Regions from separate parts of the Bacillus sp. GW821-FHT01G09 genome, predicted to be linked through region 1. Evidence: a T-box and tRNA genes for the amino acid it is inferred to sense, from the RefSeq annotation. Region 1 holds a T-box; the other holds one or more tRNA genes.
What was found. A T-box is a leader RNA that pairs with one kind of tRNA and senses whether it is charged. The one in region 1 lies ahead of ileS (isoleucine--tRNA ligase), so its partner is inferred to be a tRNA-Ile.
Positions count from the first base shown of each region.

Region 2: it encodes a tRNA-Ile, which carries the amino acid that the T-box ahead of ileS (isoleucine--tRNA ligase) is inferred to sense. The anticodon was not compared.

Region 1 is NZ_JBWKWL010000002.1:660,046-666,676, forward strand. Features, by position in the region: gene AC07VD_RS08865 (YlmC/YmxH family sporulation protein) at 1-157, shown strand, start outside; gene pgeF (peptidoglycan editing factor PgeF) at 320-1,156, shown strand; gene AC07VD_RS08875 (YggS family pyridoxal phosphate-dependent enzyme) at 1,163-1,855, shown strand; gene sepF (cell division protein SepF) at 1,852-2,307, shown strand; gene AC07VD_RS08885 (YggT family protein) at 2,314-2,586, shown strand; gene AC07VD_RS08890 (YlmH family RNA-binding protein) at 2,647-3,420, shown strand; gene divIVA (septum site-determining protein DivIVA) at 3,514-4,008, shown strand; T-box leader at 4,071-4,297, shown strand; gene ileS (isoleucine--tRNA ligase) at 4,350-6,631, shown strand, end outside.
Region 2 is NZ_JBWKWL010000003.1:522,139-526,110, reverse strand. Features, by position in the region: tRNA gene AC07VD_RS13385 (tRNA-Thr) at 45-120, shown strand; tRNA gene AC07VD_RS13380 (tRNA-Lys) at 158-233, shown strand; tRNA gene AC07VD_RS13375 (tRNA-Leu) at 244-330, shown strand; tRNA gene AC07VD_RS13370 (tRNA-Gly) at 336-410, shown strand; tRNA gene AC07VD_RS13365 (tRNA-Leu) at 425-510, shown strand; tRNA gene AC07VD_RS13360 (tRNA-Arg) at 520-596, shown strand; tRNA gene AC07VD_RS13355 (tRNA-Pro) at 612-688, shown strand; tRNA gene AC07VD_RS13350 (tRNA-Ala) at 694-766, shown strand; tRNA gene AC07VD_RS13345 (tRNA-Met) at 787-863, shown strand; tRNA gene AC07VD_RS13340 (tRNA-Ile) at 866-942, shown strand; tRNA gene AC07VD_RS13335 (tRNA-Ser) at 949-1,041, shown strand; tRNA gene AC07VD_RS13330 (tRNA-Met) at 1,059-1,135, shown strand; tRNA gene AC07VD_RS13325 (tRNA-Asp) at 1,147-1,223, shown strand; tRNA gene AC07VD_RS13320 (tRNA-Phe) at 1,236-1,311, shown strand; tRNA gene AC07VD_RS13315 (tRNA-His) at 1,329-1,404, shown strand; tRNA gene AC07VD_RS13310 (tRNA-Gly) at 1,415-1,488, shown strand; tRNA gene AC07VD_RS13305 (tRNA-Ile) at 1,504-1,580, shown strand; tRNA gene AC07VD_RS13300 (tRNA-Asn) at 1,591-1,665, shown strand; tRNA gene AC07VD_RS13295 (tRNA-Ser) at 1,669-1,759, shown strand; tRNA gene AC07VD_RS13290 (tRNA-Glu) at 1,785-1,856, shown strand; gene glgB (1,4-alpha-glucan branching enzyme) at 2,088-3,971, shown strand; gene AC07VD_RS13280 (glucose-1-phosphate adenylyltransferase) at 3,968-3,972, shown strand, end outside.

The DNA of each region.
Region 1 (6,631 bases):
TGTGACCACTGGAAAAATTCAGGCGATCATACTCGGAGGAAATGGGAAAGTTCTCGGATTTTTTGGAAAAGAAGAGGAATTGGTCATTCCATGGCGAAATATAGTAAAAATCGGGGAAGATGTAATCTTAGTCCGATTAAGTGAACCACATGCATAAACCTGCTTGTCTGCCGCAGATTGGCAAATGCCGGAAGTCTCGATTCTTCCGGCACATTTCATTTAGAAATATGCAAATCGGCGCTCAACGAATGCAGTAAGATGTGGTAAAATAAGTGGGAAATTCCGCTTTTTTAAATGTTTGTCGAAAGGTTGGATCATCATGAATACATATCACCCATTCAGTCTTACCACACCCTCGACACTCATGATACAAGACTGGGCTCAAACGAATCAAAACAACAAAGAGGTCATTGCCGGATTTACGACAAAAAACGGCGGTGTCAGCCAAAAGCCTTTTGAATCGTTAAATACAGGATTGCACGTTCATGACAAAGATGCAGATGTAGTTAAAAATCGTGAATATATTGCCGATATGTTTAATACTGATTTGCAGTCTTGGGTATTCGCTGATCAGACACATGATAATCGCGTTCAGAAAGTGACGCAGAGGGATAGGGGAAAAGGCGCCCGTGAGTATCACACGGCTCTAAAAGCAACGGACGGGCTCTATACAAATGAAAAAAATGTATTTTTAGCATTATGCTTTGCTGATTGTGTGCCTCTTTTCCTTTATGATCCGGTTAAGTCGCTTGTCGGAGTCGCCCATGCCGGGTGGAAAGGCACCGTCAAACAGATTGGCAGAGAAATGGTGAAGCAATGGACTGAGAAGGAAGGTTCAAATCCCTCAGATATTTACGCTGTTATTGGCCCGTCTATCAGCGGAGCATGCTATACGGTAGACGACCGCGTCATGGATGCTGTTCGTGCATTGCCGGTTTCAGCAGACCTTGCCGCCAATCAGACGGCAAAGGCACAATATCAGCTTGATCTGAAAGAGCTGAACCGTCTTATACTGATGGACAGCGGTTTGGCAAGTGAACAAATTTCTGTCAGCGGTTTATGCACGGAAAGCGAGCCGTCTCTTTTCTATTCTCATCGCCGCGATCAGGGGAAAACTGGACGGATGATGTCCTTTATCGGAATGAAGGAGGCATAAAAGATCTTGCGTGTTGTTGATAATTTACGACATATAAACGAACGAATAAACGAAGCATGTAACAGATCGGGCCGCAGCTCCGATGAAGTTACGGTTATTGCAGTCACAAAATATGTATCACCTGAAAGAGCACAGGAGGCAGTAGATGCTGGCATCACCTGCCTCGGAGAGAATCGGGATGCGGAACTGCTCCGCAAACAGGAATTGATGAAAGGTAATCCGGAATGGCATTTTATCGGCAGTTTGCAATCAAGAAAAGCAAAATCTGTCGTCAATGCGGTTTCCTATATCCATTCCCTAGACCGGCTCTCATTAGCGAAAGAAATTGAAAAACGGGCTGAAGGTACTGTACGATGCTTTGTGCAGGTCAATACCTCTCTTGAGCCTTCTAAACACGGCATGAAAAAAGAAGAAGTCATTCCATTCATACAGGAGCTTTCCGGTTTCGAACATATCCTTGTTGCCGGGCTGATGACAATGGCTCCGCTGACTGATGATCAAGATCAGATCAGAAGCTGTTTCAGGTCGCTGAGAGAACTCCGTGACCAGGTTCAGAAACTGAACCAGCCGAACGCTCCGTGTACTGAACTGTCGATGGGCATGTCAAATGATTTTGAAATTGCAATTGAAGAAGGAGCTACTTATATTAGAATCGGCTCATCGTTAGTCGGAAATGAAACAGGGGGTGTACAGCAATGAGTATGAAAAATAAACTGAAAAACTTTTTCTCAATGGAAGATGAAGAATACGAATATGAATATATTGAGACAGAGCGGGAATCTCATGAGGAGCATGAGCAAAAAGAAAAGCCGGCTTATACGGGGAATAAACCTGCAGGCAAACAGAATGTAGTGAGCTTGCAAAGTGTTCAGAAATCCTCTAAAGTGGTGTTGAGTGAGCCGCGCGTTTATGCGGAGGCGCAGGAAATAGCCGACCATTTGAAGAACCGGCGGGCAGTTGTCGTCAATCTTCAGCGGATACAGCATGACCAGGCGAAGCGGATTGTTGACTTTTTAAGCGGAACCGTTTATGCCATCGGCGGCGATATTCAAAGAATCGGCTCAGATATTTTCCTCTGCACGCCTGACAACGTAGATGTATCAGGCACAATTTCTGAGCTCATATCTGAAGACGAACATCAGAGGTGGTAAAGCGAGATGATCCTTTATCAAGTTTTTTCGGTTTTAAGCTTATTAATCACAATATACTCATTTGCCCTGATCATATATATTTTTATGTCATGGGTGCCGAGTACGAGGGAAACAGGAGTCGGGCGGTTTTTGGCTTCGATTTGTGAACCATATCTCGAACCATTCAGAAAAATCATCCCTCCGATTGCAATGCTGGATATTTCACCAATCGTAGCAATACTTGTGCTTCGGTTTGCGACAACCGGCTTGTGGGGACTTTATCGCATGATTGCGTTTTAATGTGACAGTTTGATAGGGGCTTGGCAGCAGCCAAGCCTCTTTACATAGAAGGGAAAGACGATGAGCGATATATATCAGCACTTCAGAAAAGACGAGCGGGCCTTTATTGATCAGGCGCTCGAATGGAAAAGAATTGTCCAGGAGCAGTACCGGATGAAGCTGACCGACTTTTTAGATCCCCGAGAGCAGGTCATCCTCTCTGCTGTTACGGGACAGGCTGACGTCGGGCTTGCTTTTTCCGGCGGCTATGACAGAGCGGAGCGAAAACGGGCGATTCTGTATCCAGAGTACATTACTCCGGAAGAATCGGATTTTGAATTGCAGGCGTTTAACGTCCGTTATGCTGACAAGTTTGTCTCAGTAGATCATCGTTCTCTGCTTGGTGCATTAATGGGCATAGGATTAAAGCGGCAAAAATTCGGTGACATCGTGTTTTCTGAGACAGCAGTGCAATTGATTGTCTCAGCCGATACCGCTGATTTTGTGGCTGCACAGCTGACCCAAGCAGGCAAAGCGGCGGTCAGCCTAGAGAAAATTGACTTGTCAGACCTTAACATTCCAGCAGTTGATGTCGAAATAAGAGATGACACGGTTTCTTCTTTAAGGCTTGACGCCGTCTGCGCCTCTATGAGCAGGCAATCCCGCCAGAAATCACAGACGCTTGTGAAAAACGGCCTTGTGAAAGTGAACTGGAAGGTGGTTGAAGATCCTTCATACATAGTCGCGGAAGGGGACATGCTGTCAATCAGAGGTTTTGGCCGGTGCAGCTTAACAAAAATCGAAGGAAAAACCAAAAAAGACAAATGGAGAGTTACGTTTGAACGACAAAAATAGTCGGTTTTTCAGTTTTTTTCTCCATCTGTGCGAAATTTGTTTTATAATGTGAACTAGATAACCGTACTGAAATGTAAAAATGGAGGTGGCATCATGCCATTAACGCCAAATGATATTCACAACAAGACGTTTACAAAAAGTTTTCGCGGATATGATGAAGATGAAGTAAATGAATTCCTAGCCCAAGTCAGAAAAGATTACGAAATTGTTCTCCGCAAGAAAACTGAGCTTGAAGCGAAAGTCAATGAGCTTGATGAAAGAATCGGACACTTTGCCAATATTGAGGAAACATTGAATAAATCAATTTTAGTTGCTCAAGAAGCGGCTGAAGACGTAAAACGCAATTCTCAAAAAGAGGCAAAGCTGATCGTTCGGGAAGCGGAGAAAAACGCTGATCGCATTATCAACGAATCGTTATCAAAATCAAGAAAAATTGCAATGGAAATTGAAGAGCTGAAAAAACAGTCTAAAGTGTTCAGAACACGTTTCCAAATGCTGATTGAAGCTCAGCTTGATCTTCTGAAAAATGACGATTGGGATCATCTCCTTGAGTATGAAGTCGACGCTGTATTTGAGGAAAAGGAATAAATTCTCTGATTATCTTGACATTTTCTTAGCTTGTCGAATATAATACGTTCATAAATTCAGATGAAAAAACGGTTGAAAGGGACAGTCATGTTTCCTTCAGGCCTTCATAGCGACCCGGAGATGGTGAGAGTCCGGGATGGCCGGAATCATGTAGATCAGCCCTTTAGTTTCCTTGCTGAACTCACAGTAGGTTAGGACGTTCATCACGTTACGATGCTCAAGAGGAAAAAGTGTATGCTTGCTTTTTCTAAAAGGGTGGTACCGCGAGATAAGCTTTCTCGTCCCTTATGGGATGAGAGGGCTTTTTTTATTTTCTGAAAAAATGCAGTGGAGGAATGAAAATGGATTTTAAAGACACGCTCTTAATGCCGAAAACAGATTTCCCGATGCGTGGAAATTTGCCAAACCGTGAGCCTGACATTCAAAAAAAATGGGAGGAAGAAGATATCTACCGTCTTGTTCAGGAACGGACGAAAGACCGCCCAAAATTTGTTTTACATGACGGACCTCCGTATGCAAACGGCGACATCCATATGGGCCATGCACTTAACAAGATTTTGAAAGACTTCATTGTCCGCTATAAATCAATGAGCGGCTACAACGCACCGTATGTGCCGGGCTGGGATACACACGGATTGCCAATTGAAACAGCTCTGACAAAAAACAAAAAGGTCAACCGTAAAGAAATGTCAGTAGCGGAATTCCGCAAACTATGCGAAGAGTACGCTTGGAAGCAAATCGAGGGACAGCGTGAGCAATTCAAACGTCTTGGTGTCCGCGGTGACTGGGAAAACCCATACGTGACATTAAAACCGGAATACGAAGCGCAGCAAATCCGCGTATTTGGTGAAATGGCAAAACGAGGCTACATTTACAAAGGCCTTAAACCGGTTAACTGGTCACCTTCAAGTGAGTCTGCTCTGGCTGAAGCCGAGATCGAATATCAAGACAAACGTTCAGCATCTATTTACGTCGCTTTTGGTGTAAAAGACGGAAAAGGCGTTCTTGAAAACGGCGAGCGCATCATTATTTGGACAACAACGCCTTGGACAATTCCGGCGAACCTCGGAATTTCAGTGCACCCTGATCTTGAGTACAGCGTGATTGCAGTAGGTGAAGACCGCTTTGTCGTAGCAAGTGCCTTAGTCGAAAATGTTGCATCGGCATGCGGATTTGATCAGTATGAAGTGACAAGAACGGTCAAAGGGAAAGACCTTGAGAACATTATCGCTGAACACCCGCTATATGGCAGAGACTCTCTCGTTATGCTTGGTGAACACGTAACAACTGATGCCGGAACAGGCTGTGTTCATACAGCGCCAGGACATGGGGAAGATGACTTTATCATCGGCCAAAAATACGGTTTAGATGTGCTTTGCCCGGTCGATGAAAAAGGTGTAATGACAAGCGAAGCCCCTGGCTTTGAAGGCATGTTCTATGATGATGCAAACAAAGCGATCACACAGCAGCTTGATGAAAAAGGCGCACTTGTGAAGCTTGAATTCATTACTCACTCTTATCCGCATGATTGGAGAACAAAAAAACCAACCATTTTCAGAGCGACAGCGCAATGGTTTGCGTCTATTAAAGATTTCAGATCAGACCTGCTGGATGCCATTAAAGAAACCAAATGGGTTCCTGAATGGGGCGAGCAGCGTTTGCACAACATGGTTCGGGACCGCGGAGACTGGTGTATTTCCAGACAGCGTGCGTGGGGTGTGCCGATTCCGGTATTTTATGCTGAAAACGGAGAACCGATTATTACAGATGAAACCATTGAACATGTTTCTGAATTGTTCAGACAGCACGGATCAAACATTTGGTTTGAAAAAGAAGCAAAGGATCTTCTTCCGGAAGGCTTTACGCATCCTGGCAGCCCGAACGGCACATTTACAAAAGAACAGGATATCATGGATGTTTGGTTTGATTCAGGCTCTTCACATCAAGCAGTGCTTGAAGAACGTGATGACCTCGTTCGCCCGGCTGATTTATACCTAGAGGGATCTGACCAATATCGCGGCTGGTTTAACTCTTCTCTTTCTACAGCAGTAGCCGTAACAGGGAAAGCGCCGTATAAAGGTGTGCTCAGCCATGGGTTCGCACTGGATGGAGAAGGACGCAAGATGAGTAAATCAATCGGTAACGTTGTTGTTCCGGCTAAAGTCATGAAACAGCTTGGTGCCGACATCTTAAGATTATGGGTATCTTCAGTGGATTATCAGGCGGACGTTCGCGTGTCTGACGCCATTCTGAAGCAGGTTGCGGAAGTATATCGTAAAATCCGCAACACGTTCCGTTTCCTTCACGGCAACCTTTTCGATTTTGATCCAAAAACAAATGCGGTGGCTGTCGAAGATCTTCGCGAAGTGGATCAGTATATGCTGATTAAGCTGAACAAGCTGATTGATAAAGTGAAAAAAGCGTATGATGAGTACGAATTTGCGGTTGTGTATCACAGCATTCATAATTTCTGCACAATCGAATTGAGCTCATTCTACCTTGATTTTGCAAAAGATATTGTCTACATCGAGCATGCGGATCATCCGGATAGACGCAGCATGCAGACAGTATTCTACGAAACGCTTCTTGCATTAGTGAAGCTTTCAGCGCCTATCCTTCCACA
Region 2 (3,972 bases), on a different contig from region 1:
CATCCTCCACCATTTTTCATTATACATATCGGTTTTACATATATGCCGGTGTAGCTCAATTGGTAGAGCAACTGACTTGTAATCAGTAGGTTGGGGGTTCAAGTCCTCTTGCCGGCACCACTTTTATATGATATAATATTCAAGTCTCTTGTAAGAAGAGCCATTAGCTCAGTTGGTAGAGCATCTGACTTTTAATCAGAGGGTCGAAGGTTCGAGTCCTTCATGGCTCACCATTTACATGTTGCGGATGTGGCGGAATTGGCAGACGCGCTAGAATCAGGCTCTAGTGTCTTTACAGACGTGGGGGTTCAAGTCCCTTCATCCGCACCATTTCTGCGGAAGTAGTTCAGTGGTAGAACACCACCTTGCCAAGGTGGGGGTCGCGGGTTCGAATCCCGTCTTCCGCTCCAACTATACCATCCACGCCGGGGTGGTGGAATTGGCAGACACACAGGACTTAAAATCCTGCGGTAGGTGACTACCGTGCCGGTTCAAGTCCGGCCCTCGGCATTAAGTTTTGCGCCCGTAGCTCAATTGGATAGAGCGTTTGACTACGGATCAAAAGGTTAGGGGTTCGACTCCTCTCGGGCGCGCCATGATCTATATGAAATCGGGAAGTAGCTCAGCTTGGTAGAGCACATGGTTTGGGACCATGGGGTCGCAGGTTCGAATCCTGTCTTCCCGACCATTCTTGGGGCCTTAGCTCAGCTGGGAGAGCGCCTGCTTTGCACGCAGGAGGTCAGCGGTTCGATCCCGCTAGGCTCCACTTGATTTCAAAAAATATTTGGCGGTGTAGCTCAGCTGGCTAGAGCGTACGGTTCATACCCGTGAGGTCGGGGGTTCGATCCCCTCCGCCGCTACCAATGGACCTTTAGCTCAGTTGGTTAGAGCAGACGGCTCATAACCGTCCGGTCGTAGGTTCGAGTCCTACAAGGTCCACCACTATACGGAGGAATACCCAAGTCTGGCTGAAGGGATCGGTCTTGAAAACCGACAGGGGTGTCAAAGCCCGCGGGGGTTCGAATCCCTCTTCCTCCGCCATACATATTCCTAATCATCGCGGGGTGGAGCAGTTCGGTAGCTCGTCGGGCTCATAACCCGAAGGTCGCAGGTTCAAATCCTGCCCCCGCAACCAAATTTTAAAATGGTCCGGTAGTTCAGTTGGTTAGAATGCCTGCCTGTCACGCAGGAGGTCGCGGGTTCGAGTCCCGTCCGGACCGCCATTTAAATACTTAGGCTCGGTAGCTCAGTTGGTAGAGCAACGGACTGAAAATCCGTGTGTCGGCGGTTCGATTCCGTCCCGAGCCACCATTTATCAATATATTTTGGCGGTTGTGGCGAAGTGGTTAACGCACCAGATTGTGGCTCTGGCATTCGTGGGTTCGATTCCCATCAATCGCCCCAAATAAAAATTGCGGGTGTAGTTTAGTGGTAAAACCTCAGCCTTCCAAGCTGATGTCGTGGGTTCGATTCCCATCACCCGCTCCATTTCTATATCGTCATGGGCCTGTAGCTCAGCTGGTTAGAGCGCACGCCTGATAAGCGTGAGGTCGATGGTTCGAGTCCATTCAGGCCCACCATGACTTTTGTTCCACAGTAGCTCAGTGGTAGAGCTATCGGCTGTTAACCGATCGGTCGCAGGTTCGAATCCTGCCTGTGGAGCCAAATGGAGAAGTACTCAAGTGGCTGAAGAGGCGCCCCTGCTAAGGGTGTAGGTCGTGTAAGCGGCGCGAGGGTTCAAATCCCTCCTTCTCCGCCATATGATTACAGATATCATAATTATCGGCCCGTTGGTCAAGCGGTTAAGACACCGCCCTTTCACGGCGGTAACACGGGTTCGAATCCCGTACGGGTCATCCAGAAGCCTTGCATATCCTGCAAGGTTTTTTTGTTTTCTAAATCATGATATGTCTTAGATTTTGTTCTTTATTTTAAAAACAGACTACAAAAATCTCCATATATTTCGTTTTTCTTCAGAAAATGAAGTTAATTGTCTATAAGTATAAGCGCTTTCAGCAAAGGGCTTTTTTTTATTTCTTCGAATAAATACTATAAATGAAAACTATGATGTCAGAAAGGATGATTACATGGCCGCTGCCAGCCCGACAGCACATGATGTTTATCTTTTTCACGAAGGCAGTCTGTTTAAAAGCTTTCAGCTGTTTGGCTCGCATTACCGCGAGCTGAATGGCAAAAGCGGATATGAATTCTGTGTGTGGGCGCCTCATGCGTCGGAAGTACGAGTGGCTGGAGATTTTAACAGCTGGTCTGGAGAAGAGCATGTGATGCACAGAGTGAATGATAATGGCATTTGGACGTTATTTATTCCAGGTATAGGAGAAAAGGAACGATATAAATATGAAATCGTGACGAATAACGGTGAGATCAGGCTGAAGGCAGATCCATACGCTATTTATTCAGAAGTCAGACCAAACACAGCGTCACTTACTTACAATTTGGAAGGGTACAGCTGGCAAGATCAAAAATGGCAAAATAAACAGAAGGCTAAGACGCTGTATGAAAAACCTGTTTTCATTTATGAACTGCATCTTGGGTCTTGGAAGAAGCATTCTGATGGCAGGCATTATTCCTATAAAGAATTAAGTCAGACGCTTATCCCTTATATCAAGGAGCATGGGTTTACCCATATTGAACTGCTTCCGGTGTATGAGCATCCATATGATCGTTCATGGGGATACCAAGGAACGGGGTATTACAGCCCGACAAGCAGGTTTGGCACGCCGCATGATCTGATGAAGTTTGTTGATGAATGTCATCAACAAAATATCGGAGTCATTTTGGATTGGGTCCCCGGACATTTTTGTAAAGATGCACATGGACTCTATATGTTTGATGGAGAACCGCTTTATGAATACAAAGAAGAACGTGATCGGGAGAACTGGTTATGGGGCACGGCAAACTTTGACCTGGGAAAACCGGAAGTTCATAGTTTTTTAATTTCGAATGCGTTGTACTGGGCGGAATTCTATCATATAGATGGATTTAGGGTTGATGCAGTGGCTAATATCTTGTATTGGCCAAATCAGGATGAACGCCACACGAATCCATATGCTGTTGATTTTTTAAAAAAACTCAATCAAACCATGAGAGAGGCATATCCACATGTGATGATGATTGCGGAAGATTCTACAGAATGGCCTCAAGTGACAGGTGCCGTTGAGGAAGGGGGGCTTGGTTTTCATTATAAATGGAATATGGGATGGATGAATGACGTACTGAAATACATGGAGACGCCGCCCGAAGAAAGGCGGCATTGTCATCAGCTTATCTCTTTTTCATTACTATATGCGTTTAGTGAACATTTTGTATTGCCGTTTTCTCATGATGAAGTCGTCTACGGAAAAAAATCACTTCTTAATAAAATGCCTGGCGACTACTGGCAGAAATTTGCCCAGTATCGGCTTTTGCTGGGCTATATGACAGTGCATCCCGGAAAGAAATTGATCTTTATGGGATCAGAGTTTGCCCAATTTGATGAATGGAAAGATACAGAACAGCTTGATTGGTTTTTGGACTCCTTCCCCATGCATCAGAAAGCCAGCGTTTTTACGCAAGATCTTCTCCGCTTTTACCAAAAAAGCAAAATCCTTTATGAGCATGACCATCGTGCACAATCGTTTGAATGGATTGATGTCCATAATGACGAACAATCAATCTTTTCTTTTATTCGTTATGGCAAAAAGCACGGTGAGGCGCTTGTCATCATTTGTAATTTTACACCCGTGGTCTATCATCAATATGATGTTGGAGTTCCTTTTTTTACTCAATACATTGAAGTGCTTAACAGTGACAGTGAAACATATGGAGGCTCAGGGCAAATCAACAAAAAGCCATTATCGGCCAAAAAGGGAGCACTTCATCATAAACCGTGTTATATCACGATGACCATCCCCCCTTACGGCATCTCGATTTTACGGGCGGTTAAAAAAAGAGGAGAGATAAAAAGATGAA